DNA from 3 places in the Undibacterium sp. Xuan67W genome. Region 2 is predicted to be linked to each of the others. Evidence: predicted binding sites of a transcription regulator. Region 2 holds the regulator's gene; each other region holds the start of a gene.
What was found. Region 2 encodes LexA, which represses DNA repair genes until DNA is damaged. Its sites were predicted from a motif close to ACTGTATNNNNATACAGT; they were not measured.

Region 1 (7,293 bases), on a different contig from region 2:
GGATCAGTTATGGCGGCGGCTCGTTCTTCAATGCATCGTCCATTGATGAAGCCGCCAGCTTCACTGCTGGTGCGATTTTCGCGCCACAAAACCGCGCTAAACTCGAAGCGGGCTTCCGCGAAGAAATCGCCCGCGTACTGAAAGACGGTTTTACCCCGGTGGAACTGGCAGAGGGTAAAAAGAGCCTGATCCAGCAATCGCAGCTAGGTCGCAGTCAGGACTCAGGACTGGCGCAAGAACTGGTGCAGAACCTCTACCTCGGCCGCACCATGCAATTCGATGCGGCGCTGGAGAAAAAAATCATGGCGCTGACTAATGCCGATGTTAAAGCAGCCATGAATAAATATGTTGCCTACGACAAGATGCTGACGGTTTTTGCCGGTGATTTCAAATAACGCACTGAATTCACCGCAGACAATGCGATTCGCTTGGCGGATCGCATAAACGTCGCAAAAGTCCGGCAAAAATTACTTGGCCAGTCTGACGTGGTTTTCGGGCCGGTCGCCCAGAGTAGTCGAGAGGAGTTCAGGTCTGTTGATAATCACACATCCTGCAGGTGATGTGGGTGTCAACGACCCTGACGATAGCCAGGCAAATTACGCTACACTGCGCTATCGTTTTTATTTGATTCTTCCATGAAAAGCTGGGCGTTCTCTCTATTCATCGCCGTAACCGGAATAACAGCACTAACAACCGTATCGCAAGCAACCGCCGACGACACGGTGATGCGGCTGGCCAGTCTGGAATGGTCACCTTATGTCGGCTCACAGTTACGTGATGACGGTCTGACGGCATCGATTGTGAAAGTCGCTGCCCGCCAGATAGGTATCGATACAATAATCAGTTATGCGCCCTGGAGCCGCGCCGTACAATTCGGTGGCAATGACCCCGCCTATGCCGGATATTTTCCGGCTTTTTACACGAAAGAGCGAGAGAGTAGCTGTTATTTTTCGGGGATACTAGGTCATAGTGTTGTGGGCTTTGCTTACCTAAAAAAGCGACCGTTTGACTGGCTAAAATTGAGTGATTTACAAACGTACAAAATCGGTATCGTGCAAGATTATGCGAACGGAGAAGAGTTTGACGCGATGATCAAAAAAGGTTTACTGAAAACTGACACCGCACCTTCTGATGTCAGCAATTTGCGCAAACTGCTGGCACAAAGAATCGACGTGATCGTGATCGATAAAAACGTCTTGCGCCAGCTACTGGTCACCGAACCAGGCTTGCAAGCGAATCGGGATCAGATCGAGTTCCACCCTCAGGAACTGACAAACTTCTCGATGCATATCTGTTTTCAGCATACCGACCGTGGATTGGCGATGCGCAAAAGCTTTAATGCGGCGCTAGAAAAAGTCGATATCAAAAAATTTGAGAATACCTATTTTAAGCTGACAGACGCTGCTGGAAGTCGCTGATCGCGGTCCACCAAACATATACTCCCCTATTTTTTTGAAAAAATTCCCGTAACCCGCATTATTAGATTAGGGTATACGAATATACTATAGGGCAGTATTTATATTTATAGCTGTCTAGAATTACCAGCAATCATCCATGCTAAACAAGGGAATCTGCTCCGCCCTCAGCGCTGCATGCTTTGTACTCAGGCCGGCTCCCAGGCCAACACCCAGCCCTAACAAACGTACTGGCAAATTGCGGCGCAAGAATCCCGTTTCCATCAGTTGCCGGAACAGTTGATCGTTCAGTTCATGACTACGGCACTCGACGGTGGTTTGCCGGAAATCGCTGAAACGGATTTTGATGCTTAACTTTTGTATCGATTCTTCAGGCTGCACTCGCTGCACCCTGGCAACCAGCGACGCATACAGCAAAGGCAACTCTGCCATACAAGCCGCCAGATCGGGCAAATCGTTTGTATAGGTTTCTTCGACGCTGATGGATTTACGCTCTGAATGAGCGATCACTTCACGTCGGTCAATCCCGCGACATAGCATGTAGAGGCTATTGCCCAGCTTACCGAACTGTTGCACGAGGTCCTGCACAGACCAGGCACGCAGATCACGGCATTCTTGTATACCAAGCGCATGTAATTTGGCCGCGGTGACCTTGCCAACACCAAACAGACGAGCGACTGGCAAGGCAGCGACAAAGTCCTCAACCTGATCCGGCAAAATCACGAACAAACCGTCTGGCTTGTTCCAGTCACTGGCGATTTTGGCGAGGAACTTATTGCTGGCGACACCCGCTGATGCCGTGATGCCGACTGTCGCGGCAATGCGTGCGCGTATCTCTTGCGCAATCAGCGTGGCGCTGCCTTTGTGCTGGGTACACTCACTGACATCAAGATAAGCTTCATCAAGCGACAAAGGCTCAACCAGATCGGTGTAATCACGATAAATCGATAAGATAGCTTTGGAGGCGACGCGGTATTTTTCCATGGTCGGCGGTATGACCACCAGATCAGGGCAGCGGCGCAGCGCCAGCGAGGTTGGCATGGCAGAGCGGACACCGTAACGTCGCGCCTCATAATTGCAGGTAGCAACGACACCGCGCTGATCGGCACGACCACCGACTGCCAAGGGTTTATCACGCAAACGCGGATCATCCCGCATCTCGATGGCAGCGTAAAAGCAATCACAATCGCAGTGGATAATTTTTCGGGAAACAGGAGGCACGGTAATGACACGCTAGGCTGTGCGAGACAATCGATATTTTACTCTATCAACTGTATATATGATCAGTAAATACATTCATCATATTGCTTCGCAATACTGCTTAGTCATGTCGCTTAACATCGCGCCTCCCAACTGACCGTCCCAGAAAAACGTTCAGGCTTAGGAGAGCGACGCGAGATTGCTTTGTTTTGGTTTGAATTGCTGCGGACTAATACGGAACTTACTGCGTCTATCACCCATGAACGCACGTAAGTCTTTGATGCTGTAATCCGAGATCTCATGCATACGTATTAGCAAGGACGCACCAACGGACAAGCGGCGATGGCGGATTTTGCTGATCACTGGAGGTGCGACCTCGAGAGCTCGCGACAAAGCAGCGTCATTTTTGAAATGCAACTGGTGAATCAGGGTATCCAATAAGTTATCTGGATCGTAATGGAATTCTCTGGTTTGAAGCTCTGTTAGGTTGCTCATGATTCCCTCGGTTTCAATTGCTTGCTTACGCAAGTACTTCAGTAAAAGGCTGGGTCAAGGTCGCTAACATCGTTATGTTTAAGAAATACTTGACCATAGGTCACGTTATAGACAGCAATTGGCGACTACTCTGTGCGGTTCCCCACAGAGCGTAGCGACTCATGACAAATTCCGATAATTGCGTCATCATGTAAAAACTGGGCAAGAGCATCGCTCCGGTGTTTTTTCCACTCATCTATGCTGGCAGCCGGACAGGAGGGCTGCGAGCGCACCATGCAAAGAGAATCTTCATGAAACAATTGATCGCTATCTGCCTCAGCCTGTTTTTCACGGCAGCACTCGCCAATCCCGCCCAGCCTTATGATGAAGCTGCCGATGCTCAGGCAGAATTGAATAAGGCCTTATCAGCAGCGCAAGCCGCAAATAAAAAAGTCCTGGTGATTTTTGGTGCCAACTGGTGCAAAGATTGTCTGGAACTCGATAAGTCGATCAAAGGACAAAGTGCCACATTAATTGCCAGCAAATTTATTGTGGTCAAAGTTGATGTCGGGCAATTTGACCGCAATCTCGGCATCGCGAACCGCTACGAAAACCCCATCAAAAAAGGCATTCCCGCCGCTGTCGTATTAAAGCCGAATAACACCTTGCTGTATGCGACCAAAGCAGGTGAATTGTCGAACGCACGTAAGATGAGCGATCAGGGAATTTATGATTTCTTCAGTCAGGTTGCGAATCAGCATCCCTAAGCCTCTCTGATCATGCCATCCAAACTGCCAGATGCTGGCGCTACCGGTCCCAGCAACGCTGCAGGTCCGCTGGTGCAGCCTGGCGAGCGTGCCGCGGGCAGTAGCTTGCGCGCTTTGCTGGAGGCCATTGGCGATAGTTTATGGGACTGGAATCTGATCACCAACGAGACCTTTTTTTCTCGTAGTTATAAAAAAATTCTGGGATATGCTGAACATGAGATGGGTCTGCATATCGATGACTGGTTGTCTCATGTGCACCCGGATGATATTGGTCATGCTATGGAAGCCACCAGACGACATCTGGAAGGTCAAACACCCGACTACGAGGACGAGCACCGCATGCGGTGCCGTGATGGCAGCTGGAAATGGGTGCGTTCACGCGGTGCCGTTGTTGAACGTAATGCCGATGGGCAGCCGATCCGGATGTTGGGCCTGATTACCGACATCACGCAAAACCGTCAACTGACCGACCAGCTCAAAGAGAGTCATACGCTGCTATCGAATTTTTCACGCTACCTGCCGGGCGTGTTTTTTCAGTTTCAACGCTTCCCGGACGGACGCTTTTGCTTCCCTTATGCAAGCCAGGCTGTCGTTGATGTATTCGGCATCCAGCCCGAGCAATTACGTGAAGATGCGAGCGCGCTGTTCAGCAAAATTCATCCCGACGACCTGCCGGCAATGTTGAGCGGCGTCAAGATATCTGCAATGGAACTATCGCAATGGCATTATGAATACCGGGTCTTGCAAACTGATGGCACGGCACGTTGGTATGTGGGCAATGCAACACCGGAACGCATGATTGACGGTAGCATTTTGTGGCATGGTTTTTTAAGCGACATCACGGAACGCAAACAGGCAGAAGAGCGTGCATATAAAGCCGAACAGCAAATCCGCTTGATTTTAAAAGCCTCGAACCAAGGGTTGTACGACATCAACATTCTGACTGGCGAAGGTCAATACAGTCCCGAGTATGCCAGGATGCTGGGCTACGATGCTGATGAATTCGCCAACCAGCCGGAGTTTTGGAATAATTTTTGGAAATCAGGTATTCACCCAGATGACGTACCGCGTCTAAAGGCCGCTTTACGCAGCCATATTAAGGCCGAAGACGGTAGCGACTACCAGGCGGAATTCCGGCAAAAAACCAAATCTGACGAATGGATCTGGATCATGTCACGCGGCAGGATTGTCGAGCGCGATAGTCAAGGCAGAGCCGTGCGCATGCAAGGCACACACATTGACATCACCGAGCGCAAAGTAAGTGAAGAGATGTTGCGCGTCAATCAGGAATTGCTACAGGCAAGCAAAGATCGGTACAAACTATTGGCGAGGGAACTCGATATCCTGATTAATAATGCGCCGGTCGGGATTATGTTTGTCAGTGACGGCGTGATCATCCGCGCCAATAAAGTGCTGGCCGATTTATGTAGATTCGACGACGCACTGGCGATGATAGGAAAAAAAACGACATTCCTTTATGCAGACGAGAACGACTATCACGCCTTTGGCGCTCAGGTTATTCCACGTCTGCAATTGGACCAGCCGGTTGAAATCGAATGGCGTGTCAAGCGAATAACCGGCGAATCGTTTTTGGCTAGGATTGCCGGCCGCGCATTGCCTCCAGAAAATTACGTCCGTGGCACGGTCTGGATGATGGAGGACATCACCGACCAACGACGCACCATGGATGCCTTAAAACAGAGCGAGCAACGTTTACAACGCCTGATTAATTCCAGCCTTATCGGTATTGCGCAAGGTGGTGAGAACGGTCAACTAAACGATGTCAACGACGTCTTCGCCCAGCTTTGTGGGCATACCCGCGAACATTTGCTGAGCAGGAAACGAATCTGGGAATCACTTCTGTCGGAAGCAGACATCCTTGTATGCCGACACGCCTACGCCGAGTTGGTCAATGCAGGAACAACCGCGCCATTCGAGGTCACTCTGAAACATCCAAGCGGTCACGACATACCAGTTCTGGTCGGTCTTTGTCACTTAGAAAACTCCCTCAGCGAGTGGGTTGTTTTTGCCATGGATATCAGCGAACGCCATCGCATCAACCAATTGAAATCGGAATTCATCTCAGTAGTCAGCCATGAATTACGTACGCCCCTTACCTCGATACGTGGCTCCTTGGGCATACTTGACTCCGGCATCGCGGGTTCCCTGCCGGAGAAAGCGGGACAACTCATCAAAATCGCTCACAACAATAGCCTGAGATTGATCGATCTGGTCAACGATATCCTTGATATGGATAAGCTAGTTTCAGGAAAAATGCGATTTAAGTCCGAACCAGTCAATCTGACCAGTATGGTGGCAAGCGCGGTCGAGGCAAATCAAGCGTACGCAATAGCACTGAAAGTGAATCTGCGGTTTGTCGCAAATATTGAGTCTGCCTGGGTGTTAGCAGATCCCGACAGACTAATGCAGGTCATGGCAAACTTGCTGTCAAATGCTGCGAAATTTTCGCCAGAAGGTGAAATAGTCCATATCGAGATCACGGAGATCCGGCGCAACGATCAATCAGGCTATCGCATCACGGTCAGTGACAAAGGGCCAGGTATTCCACCCGAGTTCCAGAGCCATCTTTACGAGCCATTTACTCAGGCAGACGGCACCGACACCCGTCGTCAGGGCGGTACCGGCCTTGGTCTGCCAATTACCAAGACATTAGTCGAAAAAATGAATGGTCAATTGGGTTTTACGACCGGACCGGAATCTGGGACCCAGTTTTCGTGTGAGTTCTTTGCAGTACCAGCACCGATCAAATCAAATAAATAGTGACTTAACAGAGTAACTACCTCCATTTTAATTCAGCAATAAAGCCAACTTAGCAGGCTGTCGAGCTTTTTTACAAGAACTCATGTTGCATTGAAATAACATCTATAACCATATGATTTATAAAGAAATTATTTAATGGCACGGTGTTTGCTTATAAACCTGCGTTGTTGGTTTTTTCACATCATAATTTATAGTTAAAGGAATGGATATCATGAAGAAAACAGTATTAGCGTTAGGTCTGGCATTAATGACCGCAGGTAGCGCATATGCAACAGGCTTTACAAACGGTGGATTTGAGTCTGGTAACTTGTCTGGTTGGACTGGCGGCGGTGGCACTTGGACAGGCTCTCCAGCAGCACCTGCAAACCCGTCAATATTTAATGGTGGTCCTTCAAACAATACAATCATGACTGGTGGTGTTGATCCTATTACTGGTGCAAACCGTGTTTACTCAGGTAACTACTCTGTTCGCGCAAACGATAATATCAGTAACTATTCGGTTTCTACTTTGCGTCAGACAGTTACTAATTACACAGATAACGCTATTTACTTCGCATGGGATGCTGTGTTGCAAGGTTCACATGGGTTGACAGATTCTGACTACTTTTCTCTAACACTGACAGATGATACAACCCATACAACAATCGTTAACCGTG
Region 2 (7,293 bases):
GATAGCGCCACCGGTCTCAGCACAAAAACCACCGACAGGTTTTAGTTTAGTGATTTTCTGACCCATGGTTTTCACGATCCGCCAGCCACCGAACAGAGTGCCAAGTCCGATGGAAGCGTAGCAGGAAATGACGACCCACATTGGCGGCAAGGCATCGCTATTTGACACATAGCCAGCAGACACTAGCAACATCCAGATAATGCCGATGGTTTTTTGTGCATCATTGCCCCCGTGACCAAGGCTGAACATTGAGGCGGAAACCAATTGCAAACGCCGGAACCATTTATCAACCTTCAATGGCGTCGATTTCACAAACAACCATGAGACAATCAGCATCATGACCGATCCCAATACAAACCCCAGCAAAGGTGATACGACGATAAAAATAATTGTGGTCCACAAACCTTTTGAGACTAAAGCACCCGTTCCAGCCTTTGCCACAGCGGCGCCAACAAGACCACCGATCAGCGCATGAGATGACGAAGATGGAATACCAAAATACCAGGTAACCAAGTTCCAAAAAATAGCACCAACCAACGCGCCAAAAATCACATAATGATCAACAACGGACGGATCGATCGTACCCTTGCCAATTGTTGCAGCAACTTTCAGCTGAAAAAACAAAACAGCAATGACATTAAAAAACGCTGCCATCGCGACCGCTTGCTGCGGTTTTAAAACTCCTGTCGATACCACTGTCGCAATCGCGTTAGCAGCATCATGGAAGCCATTCATAAAATCAAATAACAAAGCCAAGATCACCAATAAGGCGATGACGTACAGGCTCATGTGGACGGTTTGCATGGAGTTCACTTCTCTATTAAGTTCTCATGTCAATTCTCTAAATTCTGAATAGTAGAGAACGAGTACTTGTTAAATCTAAATCTATTAGCTTAACTGCCCAATCGATCGTATAGGGGCAGATAAAAACCAAGGCAGCCTAGGGTGACTCAATCAGCCTCACTGTTTGGACTCAAGCGTTTTCGACAATAATACCTTCAATGATATTGGCGACATCTTCGCAACGATCAGTGACGGTTTCGAGAATCTCGTAAATCGCTTTCAGCTTGATCAGATTACGCACATCCGGCTCATCACGGAACAGCTTGGACATCGCAGCGCGCATCACGTGATCTGCATCAGACTCCAGACGATCGATCTCTTCGCAGATCGATAGCATCTGACGTGAATTCGCCATATTAGGCAACAGCGCTACAGCATCTTTCACCTTTTCAGCGCAAGCCAGGCAGAGCTCGGCAAGACGCTTCGCCTCAGGCGTGATCTCGCGGATATCATACAAAGAGATAGTCTGACCAGCGTCCTCCAGCAAATCCAGAATGTCGTCCATACTAGTAATCAGCTTATGGATATCATCTCTATCCAGCGGCGTAATAAATGTCTTATGCAGCAGTTCAATTGTATTGTAGGTGACGGTATCTGCCTGTTTTTCAATCGCTTCGATCGCATGAACCCTGATCTCCAGATCATCGAAGTTAGTCATCAGAGCGACCATTTCTTTCGATCCTTTTACGCACAACTCAGCATGCTGATTAAAGAGTTCAAAAAACTTTCCCTCTGTGGGCATCAATCGTCCAAACATTTTTTTCTCACTAAAGTAGTAACGCTAAAATTGTGCCGAAGCTACAGGAACGTGTCCTACAACTCCAGACGCTGCTTCATATTGAATAAATTTACTAAAACCAACTGCGAAAATTTGATTATTCGTTATCGCCATACACAGATAATGATCCGGTGTAATTATCAAATTTGGTGTACTCACCCAGAAATGTCAGGCGTACGCTGCCAATAGGGCCATTACGCTGTTTGCCGATGATAATTTCTGCGGTACCCTTATCGGGCGAGTCAGGGTTATAGACCTGATCACGATAAATAAACAAGATAACGTCTGCATCCTGCTCAATCGCACCAGATTCGCGCAAATCCGACATAACGGGACGCTTATTAGGCCGTTGCTCAAGCGAGCGATTCAACTGGGATAATGCGATAACAGGACACTGCAATTCTTTCGCCAGACCTTTTAAGCTACGAGATATTTCAGAAATTTCTGTCGCCCGATTTTCACCGCCAGAGTTACCTGACATCAGTTGCAAGTAATCGATAATGATCAATCCCAATTTGCCACATTGACGTGACAAACGACGTGAGCGGGCACGCAACTCAATAGAACTAAGTGCCGGCGTTTCATCAATGTACAACTGTGCATCGTTCATTTTTTGAATCGCATGCGTTAAGCGCGGCCAATCCTCATCAACCAAGCGTCCGGTACGTAACCGGTGCTGATCCAGGCGACCAACGGAACCCAGCATACGCATTGCTAATTGCGCGCCGCCCATTTCCATCGAAAACACGGCGACTGGCAAACCACTTTCAATAGCAACGTTTTCACCAATGTTAATAGAAAATGCCGTTTTACCCATCGATGGACGACCTGCAACAATAATTAAATCACCAGGTTGCAATCCTGATGTCATACGATCCAAATCAGCAAAGCCAGTAGGAACACCAGTAATATCACTGGTGTGATCACGGTTATATAACTCATCAATCCGCTCAACAACTTGCGTCAACAAAGGCTGAATCGCCGTAAAGCCTTGAGCCCCGCGCGCGCCCTCTTCCGCAATCGCAAAAATCTTCGACTCAGCTTCGTCAAGCATTTGCTTAACTTCTTTGCCTTGCGGATTAAACGCATTCCCGGCAATTTCGTCAGAGACCGATATCAATTTACGCAAGACACCACGGTCGCGCACAATCTCTGCATAACGACGAATATTGGCTGCAGACGGCGTATTTTGTGCTAGCGCGTTCAGATAGGTCAGGCCACCTGCATCATCAGCCTTATTGATTCCAGTTAGGGCCTCATATACCGTAATGACGTCAGCGGGCTTTGTCGCATTAATCAGCTTAACAATCGCCTGAAAAATAATACGGTGGTCATATCGGTAGAAATCATCCTCACGGATAAAGTCAGCGATCCGGTCCCAGGCAGCATTATCAAGCAACAGCCCACCAAGCACAGACTGCTCTGCCTCGATGGAATGTGGGGGAACGCGAATGGAATCTAATTGCGGATCGGAAGGTGCTTTCATGGCGCGCATTATACCTTTTTATTCCGCTTCAAAAACAAAGAAAGCAAAGCAAATGCCTTACCCAAACCGCAAGTACTTGACGCATCAAAGATGGAACAAACATGCAAAACACCATCAGAAAAAATCACCAAACATATATCAAACTGTTATTAACGTAAAAAAGCCGGGCAAGCCCGGCTTTTTCTACGACTAAAATGAGCGTATTAAGCGTGCTCGCCCAATACAGCAACAGTCACGTCAACAACGACGTCTGTGTGCAATGCAACAGCAACAGAATGATCGCCAACAATTTTCAACGGACCTTGTGGCATACGAATCTGCGCTTTTTCAACCGCGAAACCTTGTTTTACCAGAGCTTCAGCGATGTCAAAGTTAGTCACAGAACCGAACAAACGGCCATCAACACCAGATTTCTGCGAAATCTGGACTGTCAAACCTGACAGTTTTTCACCAGCAGCTTGCGCTACAGCTAAGCGTTCAGCAGCAGCTTTTTCTAAGTCTGCACGTTTCGCTTCGAATTCAGCGATTGCAGCGGCTGTTGCACGACGAGCCATACGTTGTGGGATCAAGAAGTTACGTGCGTAACCATCTTTAACTTTAACTACATCGCCCAGATTGCCGAGATTAACGACTTTATCAATCAGAATAACTTGCATATTTTTCTCCTAGTACCTTGTCGTCAATTACGCTGTGTGCAGATCAGTGTACGGCAGCAACGCGAGGTAACGTGCGCGTTTGATCGCTGTGTCAACTTGACGTTGGTACAGTGCTTTAGTACCAGTCAAACGTGCTGGCATAATTTTGCCGTTTTCTTGCACGAAATCTTTTAATGTGTCGACGTCTTTGTAGTCAACTTGTGCCACATGAGCTGCTGTGAAGCGGCAGAATTTTTTGCGTTTGAACAAAGGATTTTGTTGCTGACGCTTTTGTTTCAATTTGCTTTTGTCAAATTTTTTACCGAATGCCATTTTTGGCTCCTAATCTAGTAAAGTCGCCTCGAAATCAGTGATGTGAAATACGAGACTTTTGCTGTTACGGTTCTTGCGCGACAAAAAACCTGTGAATTGCATAACCACTCCCAGCTCTATCTCTAAAAATCGTTTTGAAATATTACCTGCTGCAATGGCATTAATTTCAAACTCGACTACACGCTGAGTATTCGCTTGCTCTTGCTTTGAAGTATGCGTCAGTACCGCAGAAGCTATCGGAATTCCTGCTGGCGTATAGCGCAGCGCCGATTTCTCTAAAATACTGGCAACAACTTTAAGCTGATTCACTGATTTATGTTGCGTCCTCTAAAGCTCAATTATGCCGCTGGCGCTTCTACGCGTTGCGTTTTAGCAGCATCTTCTTTCTGTACAGCTTTCATCATTGGAGATGGTGCTGTTTCAGCTTTTTTCATTTTGACTGTGAGGTGGCGCAGAACTGCATCATTGAATTTGAATGCGGTTTCCAACTCGAGCAGAGTCTCAGCATCGCACTCAATGTTCATGCAAACATAATGTGCTTTAGCCAGTTTTTGAATCATGTAAGCCAATTGACGACGGCCCCAGTCTTCGACGCGGTGTACTTGGCCGCTGCGTGCTACTACAGAAGCTTTGTAACGCTCGATCATTGCAGGCACTTGCTCGCTTTGATCAGGATGTACGATAAATACGATTTCATAATGACGCATATATTCTCCTTGTGGACAATAAAATAGCCCGCCTCGGCGTCAAGACGAGTGCGGGAAGAGGAAAAGCCCACGATTATACTGCATTTTTTGAATTTACTCAATAGTTTCAAGCACTTATTGCGTACACAGAAAAAACTACTGATCCAATACACTTTTCCGATTCAGGCTCAGGTTCTAAATGAAAAAATTTTGGCTATTCAGAAATTTATGTTTATACTGTACAAAAATACAGGCTGCATATAAACCCAGCCAAACTTTACCCAATTGGAATTCTGACATGCTAAAACTTACTGCCCGCCAAGAACAGATTCTGAATTTGATTAAAGATGCCATTCAAAATACCGGCTTTCCGCCGACGAGAGCAGAAATTGCCAACGAACTAGGATTTCGCTCAACCAATGCAGCCGAGGAACACCTGCAAGCACTAGCCCGCAAGGGAGTTATAGAAATAGCTCCGGGAACATCGCGTGGCATACGCCTGCTTGACTCTGCTTTGAGCAATCTCAAAGGGAAATTTAGCGCTGGAACACAAATGGCATTGCCCCACCCTGCTTTGATGCAACTCAGTCTGCCTTTAGTTGGCAGAGTGGCTGCCGGCTCACCTATTTTGGCTCAAGAACATGTAGACACAAATTACCAGGTTGACCCCGCATTATTTTCTGCAATACCTGACTACTTACTAAAAGTCCGCGGCATGTCTATGCGTGACGCAGGTATTTTTGATGGCGATTTACTCGCGGTAAAAAAATCGAGTGAAGCAAAAAATGGACAGATCGTTATTGCTCGCATGGGCGACGATGTGACTGTCAAACGATACAAAAAAACTGGCAGTATCATTGAATTACTCGCTGAAAATCCCGACTATCCCAACATTAAAATTGCTGAACAAGATGAAGATTTTTCTCTGGAAGGCTTAGCCGTTGGCTTGCTCCGTGCCTGGACTTAACCAAACTTAGCAAGACTCTAAACATGCACAAGTAAGCAACTGATTTGTGCATGCTGATCAGAATAGTGACTTTATCCTTCAACTATATCCGATACCTGCAGCACCTCATAATCCGCAAGAAATTCAGCCATTGATTGATAGGTAACACCCCGCTCAGAATGAGCATGCCACACGTTACCCTCAAAATATATGCCAACGTGGTGGATACCTCTCCCGCCTTTTCTTGTGCAAAAAATCAGGTCGTGATTGACCACTTCAGCGAGTTTTTTTGAACGACCAAGGCGACGTTGATCGTAAGAATTTTTAGGAATACTCTTAGCTAAAACATCATAATAATAGCGTTGAGAAAAACCAGAACAGTCAATACCAGCACGAGTTATACCGCCCCATATATAAGGCGTTGCAAACCAATATTGAAAAAATACATCAGAACTTAGATCTATAGATTCAACAGGAATGTAGGCATGAATATCTGCATCAATATTAACTGCAGCAGCATGAACCCAGCCTATCACTCCATCCCACTTCATGACTAAAGCAAAATCAAGGTGTGTACCAAGAATGCGAACAACCTCCTCAACATCACACTGGGTTTGACGGAACCGGTCTTTTTCATCGGAGTTCATCGATGAGTAAGTCGGCTCAGGATGCCTCAATACATCCATTAAATATAGAGCCCTTCCATACACACCACTGAACCATTGGTCTTTTTCAATATGAACCATTATTTGATTTCTCGATTAAATCCAAAATAATTTCATGGCATCGTGATTTAAATTACGATGCAAATAAAAATAGCCGCTGATTTAAACAGCGGCTATTTTGAGGTAAACCCTAGGAGATTAAACAATCAATGTTTTACGACGCCAGTGTCACTAACAGTTTCTGTTTTGGCTGCGGCAGCAACCAAAACTTCTTCATCAGTTAACGCAACCGGCATGCGCTCAAGTGCAATTTCCAAAACCTTGTCAATCCAGCGCACAGGAATAATTTCCAATTTATTTTTTACGTTATCAGGAATATCGGCTAAATCTTTGGCATTTTCCTCTGGTATCAATACAGTCTTAATACCACCGCGATGAGCTGCCAATAATTTCTCTTTCAATCCTCCAATAGGCAGAACTTCGCCACGCAAAGTAATTTCGCCAGTCATCGCAACATCAGCGCGGACAGGGATGCCTGTAAAAACAGATACCAGTGCAGTCGTCATCGCAATGCCGGCAGAAGGACCATCCTTAGGAGTCGCTCCCTCTGGCACATGAATGTGAATATCACTTTTTTCAAAAACATCATTCTTGATACCTAGGCGCTTAGCCCGGCTACGAACTACTGTACGAGCAGCTTCAATTGACTCCTTCATGACATCGCCTAAAGTGCCTGTACGTATTACTCCGCCTTTTCCGGGCATTGCAACGGCCTCAATCGTCAACAGATCTCCGCCGACCTCTGTCCATGCAAGACCAACGACTTGTCCAACTTGATTTTCTTTCACTGCGACGCCAAAATCATAGCGACGAACACCAAGGAACTTATCAAGATTCTTAGAGGTGATCGTTGCTTTTTTC
Region 3 (7,293 bases), on a different contig from region 2:
TCGCCTACTATTTATCCATTGCTGGATTGTGGTACGGCATCGGCAGTTTTGGCTTCGTTCTGGTACTCAAATGGGTATTCATTTTCCGCTATAAAAAAAGTAGCGTACCAATGTGGACATCCTTTGTCTGGCTGTCTGAAGGTATTACGAATTTATACGAAGGTATCGCTGTTCCTAACTTCATGCGTTATCTGCGTGGCACACCTTGGTTGCCGCTGGCGTTCAGATTACTGGGTTGCAAAATCGGACGCGGTGTTTATCTTGATACGACAGATATTACTGAATTTGATTGTGCCAGCATCGGTGCTTATAGCGAAATTAACGCTCTTTGTTGTCCGCAAACCCATCTGTTTGAAGATCGCGTCATGAAGATCGATGAAGTGATCATCGGTGAGCGCGTTTATATGGGGCCGAGGAGTTCGGTGCTTTACAGTGCGGTTGTCGGTGATGATGCGCAGCTTGGTGCTTTGACGCTGGTCATGAAGGGAGAATTTATTCCCGCAAAATCTAGCTGGCGCGGTTGCCCTGCCGCAATCGCGAACTAGTTCATCGCTACCAAAGTAATGCCTGCCTCATTACTTCCCACGTCAATACCGGCATCCGTGCCGGTATTTTATTTACCTGAGCACTTGGATGACGCAAGTTCCACATTGCGATTACACCGGTATGTCGTCATCGCTATATCTAATTACAGCACGCAAGATCGTACAAGAGCAAGGCAACAAATACGGTGTGCAATTATTACCTTGATTCAGCAATGCTATCAAATCGACATACGTGACATTGAGATTTCAGCATCATCCGGCAGAGCTCCCCGACTCTTTTTTTCAGATCATGAAGCTGCTTTATCGATCAGTCATGAAGCAGGATTATCATTAGCGGCAATTTGCCTGAACTCCAGCGTCGGTATCGACCTCCTCCACACCAAGAGTCTGGCAAAAGAGTCGTTTGAATGGCAAGATATTGCGCGTATTTATCTTGACCCCGATCGCCACAAGATGATACGCAGCTTGACGCCGGAACAGCAGCTACTGAGTTTTGCACAAGAATGGACTATGCTTGAAGCCCGCTATAAATGTGCTGGCAAGGCATTAAGCGAATGGTCTGAAACGGTTGCCGCTGGGAGGCATACTAAGTTACAAGCCATGCCTACGTACAAGCTTGATTTACCCGAAAATTATTGTGGCAGTATCACTTTTTCCGCACAGTCAAACGCATTTACAAATAAGGTTTAGGATAGAAGCGTTTATAAAAAATCTTCTAATTGAGAATTCCAACGTTAAGCCTTTGCCAGTCAAGATAAAGCGATGTACCGGCATTGCAAATACGTAGCAAGGCATCACAAAACCCCGATGCATCGGGCATGCGTTTGAATCTCAACAAAACCTAAAGCATGCCATGAAACCTTCACGCCTCCTTGCCAGTAGTCTCATCTCAATCGTTGCATTGAATTTGTCGTCCTGTGTCAGTTACGGCCTGAGCAGCGTAAAAGCTGGGCAAGCAGAACAAGAAGTTGCACTTGAACTAGGTAAGCCAACACATATTTATCAAGATGGCGACCAGCATCTATGGGAGTACATGCGTGGCAGAATGGCGCAGGCAACTCATATGGCGCGCTTCGATCATGATGGGCGGCTTATATCATATGAACAAGTATTGACTTTGCAAAAGTTTGCTGAAATCAAAGTAGGTTCCATGGATAAAAATGCGGTCATCAAGCTCATTGGCGCTCCCGGAGAAACAGCTTATTACCCACGTGTCGCACTTGAAGCCTGGTCTTACCCATACAAGGAAAGTGGCGTCTGGAATTCCTTGATGACCATCTACTTTGATCAATCAGGGATTGTCAAAAAATTAGAGAATGGGCCAGATCCATTATTTGACCCAAGCGAACGCAGACTTCGTTTTTGATAATCCAGAGATCTCAAAATACGACGAAATACCTGTAAACACTATTTATCTTATCCGGCATTTAGGAAGCTTAGAAACAACAGACTTACCATTTGGCCTTAGAAAAGATAATGAGCCATTTACGGAACAACAAAAGTTCCAGATGACCCGCCTCGATACCGGTAGAAAAATCCATCAAAGGATTGACACGGTAGTAGCGTCGGCGGAAATCACGACATACAAAAATCTCACGACTACCCAAGCGCATCAAAAATGAAGTTGGTGCGACTTGCAGGCTAAATTGTCCGTCAAATGAATTTTCAAGGTGTGCCATGTTGAATCATCTCCCAATCAGTAATGAAAAAATCCGATGAATAAGTTTGATCAATGCGTCTGCTCATCACTTATCTACTAAATAAATCTCTTAACTCTACTTAGCCAAACCAAACAAATGGATGCCACAGGACATACTTTATCACAAAATACTGTATATGCAATCAGTATTTAATTTATTTTTGTATTCCCCTAAGCTATTGAAAAATAAGCGATTTAAATATTATACTGTACACATATACAGTATTTATTTAAGCCCCTATGTTTACCTATTCTCCGGATCACATTCATCCTTCGTTATGGCGCGCCTCGCAATTAGCCAGTAACACGACGACCTGTATCAACAGCACTTTTCCGAATTTATCGAGAGAGTTACCTGGCGGTGGCTGGCCTCGCGGCTCATTAAACGAATTACTACTCAAGCAGTCTGGAAGTGCTGAATTGCGTCTTTTGCAGCCGGCTCTGGCCCAGCTTCTGAAATCAGATGAACGCACCATAGTACTGATACAACCGCCGCATCAGCCTCAACTACTAGCCTTACGTGCTTACGGAATTCCGCTTAAACAATGTCTTTGGATACGTTGTAAAAAGTCAGGAGATGCCTTATGGGCGGCAGAACAGGTCTTACGCAGCGGCAGTTGCGCAACGCTCTTAATGTGGCAAACACATATCCGCACTGAGGCTCTGAGACGATTACATCTGGCAGCACAAAGCGGAGATACCGTTTTTTTTATGATGCGTCCCAGCACCTGTGCAGAGATGCCCTCACCGGCACCTTTGCGCTTACATCTCACGCCGGTTATTGATGGCATACAGATTCAGTTCATTAAACGGCGCGGTGTCCAGCGAGAACAGCCTTTGTTATTGGCGCTACCGTCCTTGTTTTCACATTTACCTATTTCGCCGGTTGAGGCAATGAATGAAACCTCTGTGGATTGCACTACATCTGCCCTTGCTGCAACTCGAAGTATTTCGCCCGAACTGGCGCATTAATCCTGATGGGACTGAGGTTGTACTTGAGCAAAATCGGATCAGCTGCGCATCCTCCAGCGCGCTGGCAGGAGGCGCTCAGCACGCCATGAAAAAAGCAAGCGTACAAATGCTACTACCAGAGGTCATACTTTATACGCGTCAGCCAATTTTAGAACAACGGTGTCTGGAGCAAGTGGCGATGGCCTTACTGCAATACACGCCACAAGTTACTTATACGACGCATAACTGCCTGCTAATGGAGGTCGGAGCAAGTCTGCGATTGTTTGGTGGCATACGCCGCTTATGCCATTTGATACGGCACAGCATGCGCGTGATGGGCATCAGCATCTCTTTGAGTTGCGCCCCAACCGCAATGGGGGCATGGCTGCTGGCACGCAGTGAGATGATAGGCTCATTCCACTTACAAAAAACGCACAGGTTAAAACGTATTTTAAAACTAGAAAAACTTCGACAAAGACTAAATCAATTACCCGTCGCTCTACTCCCAGAAGCACAAGAACGACTGGAATGGCTGCGCGGTATCGCTTGCAATACGCTGGGAGCACTGCAAGCGCTGCCTCGAGCTGGACTCAAACGCCGCTGTGGCGTACAAATTCTTGACCTCATGGATCGAGCATATGGAAAACAGACCGAACTGTTTGAATGTATCAATGTCCCACCGCAATTCCAGAGTCGTACGGAATTACCAGGCAGAATTGAACACGCAGAAATGATTCTGGCGTTCATTCACAGTCTGCTCATGCAACTAATGGGCTGGTTGGCGGCTAAGCAACTCGCGGTATCACAAATTGATCTGTATCTCGAACATGAACGCGGTCGTCAGGCAATTGCACCGACGCATCTTAATATCAAGTTGGCAGAACCTGCCTGGCGTGAAGATCATCTGCTCAGATTGCTGAAAGAAAGGCTCGCAATAACCCAGCTTCACGCACCAGTAATTGCCGTCAAGCTTGCAGCAAGTCAGGTACAGATAAGACAGGTAATGAATGCCACCCTATTTCCAGAACCCAAAGCCTATGCAGAAGACCATCACCGACTTCTGGAGCTACTGATCGCGCGCCTAGGCGATGATCAGGTATTGCAAGCCTTACCACAAGAGGATCATCGACCAGAAGTCGCCAATACCTGGATCTCCGTCGTCCATGCACAAAAGAAAAACGCCACAAAGTTGCACTTACTATCGACAGAGACACCCAATCAGGCAGCGCGTCCAGTCTGGTTATTTGAGAAGGCACAACCCCTGGCGATCCGTCATCACCGACCGTATTACGATGCACCCTTAAAACTCTTATCTGGTGCCGAGCGCATAGAAGCCGGCTGGTGGAACGGGCAACTCGTGACCCGCGATTACTTTATTGCGGAAAATCCCAGTCATATACGTTACTGGATTTATAGAGAACGTCTGGGTGAGCAGGCAGAGGATGGCGCCAGCTGGTTTGTGCATGGCCTATTTGGATAAAACATCATGCAGATAACACCACCGATCAATCCGGTGCCAACCTATACGTTGCCAGAGTACGCCGAATTATTTTGCCAGTCCAATTTCAGCTTTTTACATGGAGCCTCGCACGCGGAAGAGTTGGCGCAACGGGCAGCGCAACTCGCTTATAAGGCTTTAGCGATTACGGACGAATGTTCGCTAGCGGGTGTCGTACGAGCCCATGTTGCTATTAAAAATACTGAGTTAAATCTGATTATCGGATCGTATTTTCGTCTCACTGATACGACTGAGCCTGATGGAGAAGATGTGGCGGATACGTATATTCCTGCGCCAGCACTGATCGCTCTTGCTCAAAACCGTGAAGGCTACGGCAATTTGTCCGAACTCATCACAATGGCACGAACCCGTATTACTAAAGGTAGCTACCTCATTACAAAGGAAGACTTTAGTCATCCGCCAGCAGAATACACCCACCTGCAAGGCTTGCCTGACTGCTTAATCTTGCTGGTTCCTGACTATCCGGCGAACCCAGACACGCTGGCAAAGCAAGTTGTTTGGATGAAAAAAACCTTTCCGCAACGCGTCTGGATCAGTCTCACTTTGTTATATCAGGCCATGGATGATGTACATCGCCATACCGTTACCTCGATTGCCCGTCAATACCAGTTACCGGTGGTTGCAACTGGCAATGTTTGTATGCATGTGCGGTCTCGCAAACCATTACAAGACGTATTGACAGCAATCAGACTCAGCCGTCCCGTTGCCGAATGCGGCTATGCACTTGCGCCGAATGCAGAACAGCATTTGCGGTCACGACTACGGCTAGCGAATATTTATCCGGCAACGGCATTGGCAGAGTCAGTCAAAATAGCCAACCTATGTCAGTTTTCTCTCACGGAATTGCGCTACGAATATCCAGATGAACTTATTCCAAAAGGCCATACACCAGCAACTTACCTCAAACAAGAAGTCGCACTCGGTGCCGCAAACCGCTTTCCTAACGGGATATCGGACAAAGTCGCAAAACGCATCGACTACGAATTACATCTGATTAATGACCTGGCTTATGAGCCGTACTTTCTGACAGTCTATGACATCGTCCGGTATGCTCGTTCAATCAATATTCTTTGCCAGGGGCGAGGCTCCGCAGCGAATTCTGTTGTCTGCTACTGCCTTGGCATTACCGAAGTTGACCCTGATAGCAGCACTATGTTGTTTGAACGCTTTTTATCCAAAGAACGTAACGAACCTCCCGATATTGATGTGGACTTTGAACATCAACGACGTGAAGAAGTGATCCAATACATCTATAACAAGTATGGCAGAGACCGCACTGCGATTGCGGCCGCAGTGCACACCATACGATCACGCGGCGCTTTACGTGAAGTAGGTAAAGCACTAGGCGTTGATCTAGAACTGGTAGATACGGTCGCCAAATCGCATCGCTGGTTTGATGGAAAGCAGGATTTATTACTGCGCTTTGCTGAAAACGGCTTAGATCCTGAAGGCCCGGTCGCACAGCAATGGGCAAGTCTGGCCAGTCAGTTGCGCGGCTTTCCACGTCACCTGTCCCAGCACACCGGCGGCTTTATCATCTCGCGTGACAAACTATCACGGCTGGTACCGATAGAGAATGCCTCGATGAAAGACCGCTCCGTCATTGAGTGGGATAAAGACGATCTGGAATCTCTCGGTCTGTTAAAAGTCGACGTATTGGCACTCGGCATGCTATCAGCGCTAAAGCGTGCCTTGGTATTGATGTCTACCCTGCCCGGTCGTCCCAGCCGTTTGCAAGATATCCCGCGTGAAGATCCAATCACTTACAACATGATTTGCAAGGCAGACACCGTCGGGGTATTTCAAATTGAGTCACGTGCACAAATGAGTATGTTGCCTCGTTTGCGGCCAAGAGTATTTTATGATCTCGTCGTCCAGGTTGCGATCGTCAGACCCGGGCCGATACAAGGCGGGATGGTGCATCCGTATTTACAACGCAGAAAAAACCGTGAAGCCGTCAGTTATCCAAAAGAAGAGCTCAGAGAAGCATTAGGCAGAACCTTAGGAATTCCGATTTTTCAGGAACAGGTCATGCAAATTGCCGTAATCGCGGCAGAGTTCACGCCCGGAGAAGCTGATGAGTTGAGGCGGGCTATGGCAGCCTGGAAACGTAAAGGTGGACTAGAACACTACCATGACCGCATCGTCAATACGATGATCAGGCGTGGTTATGAAGAGGCATTTGCTGAATCAATTTTTCAACAGATGCTGGGTTTTGGTGAATACGGCTTTCCTGAAAGTCATTCCAGCAGTTTTGCCTTGCTCGTTTATGCCAGCAGCTGGATCAAATGCCATGAGCCCGCCGTATTTTTATGCGCCTTGCTGAACTCTCAACCAATGGGATTCTATCCCCCATCTCAATTGATACAGGATGCGAAACGACATCAAGTCATAGTTCTGGCAGTTGACATCAACACCAGTGAATGGGACTCTACTTTAGAATTGAATACGCCCGGCACTCGTAGTATCAATCCGTATAACAACACAGAGCAACCAGCAGTCAGGCTGGGCCTCTCTCTGATATCCGGCATGTCAGCAGAGACAGCAACACGCATCACCCAAGCGCGCAGACAGCTTGC

Region 1: dinB (DNA polymerase IV) is a predicted target of LexA. The motif match lies at 2,686-2,703, and genes of this name have one in related genera.
Region 3: imuA (translesion DNA synthesis-associated protein ImuA) is a predicted target of LexA. The motif match lies at 2,451-2,468, and genes of this name have one in related genera.

The regions. Positions count from the first base shown of each region.
Region 1 covers NZ_JBMPPN010000004.1:279,466-286,758, reverse strand. Annotated here, with positions in the region: gene ACO0LE_RS05800 (M16 family metallopeptidase) at 1-395, shown strand, start outside; gene ACO0LE_RS05795 (substrate-binding periplasmic protein) at 636-1,418, shown strand; gene dinB (DNA polymerase IV) at 1,539-2,642, opposite strand; gene ACO0LE_RS05785 (hypothetical protein) at 2,796-3,110, opposite strand; gene ACO0LE_RS05780 (thioredoxin family protein) at 3,401-3,856, shown strand; gene ACO0LE_RS05775 (PAS domain-containing protein) at 3,869-6,637, shown strand; gene ACO0LE_RS05770 (PEP-CTERM sorting domain-containing protein) at 6,849-7,293, shown strand, end outside.
Region 2 covers NZ_JBMPPN010000007.1:35,734-43,026, reverse strand. Annotated here, with positions in the region: gene ACO0LE_RS08360 (inorganic phosphate transporter) at 1-804, opposite strand, end outside; gene ACO0LE_RS08355 (DUF47 domain-containing protein) at 974-1,600, opposite strand; gene ACO0LE_RS08350 (replicative DNA helicase) at 1,719-3,107, opposite strand; gene ACO0LE_RS08345 (hypothetical protein) at 3,106-3,300, shown strand; gene rplI (50S ribosomal protein L9) at 3,311-3,763, opposite strand; gene rpsR (30S ribosomal protein S18) at 3,791-4,075, opposite strand; gene priB (primosomal replication protein N) at 4,085-4,384, opposite strand; gene rpsF (30S ribosomal protein S6) at 4,414-4,782, opposite strand; gene lexA (transcriptional repressor LexA) at 5,060-5,728, shown strand; gene ACO0LE_RS08315 (C40 family peptidase) at 5,800-6,453, opposite strand; gene lon (endopeptidase La) at 6,579-7,293, opposite strand, start outside.
Region 3 covers NZ_JBMPPN010000008.1:18,418-25,710, forward strand. Annotated here, with positions in the region: gene ACO0LE_RS09105 (Pls/PosA family non-ribosomal peptide synthetase) at 1-545, shown strand, start outside; gene ACO0LE_RS09110 (4'-phosphopantetheinyl transferase family protein) at 564-1,235, shown strand; gene ACO0LE_RS09115 (hypothetical protein) at 1,399-1,911, shown strand; gene ACO0LE_RS09120 (hypothetical protein) at 1,997-2,224, opposite strand; gene imuA (translesion DNA synthesis-associated protein ImuA) at 2,485-3,216, shown strand; gene ACO0LE_RS09130 (Y-family DNA polymerase) at 3,143-4,675, shown strand; gene ACO0LE_RS09135 (error-prone DNA polymerase) at 4,682-7,293, shown strand, end outside.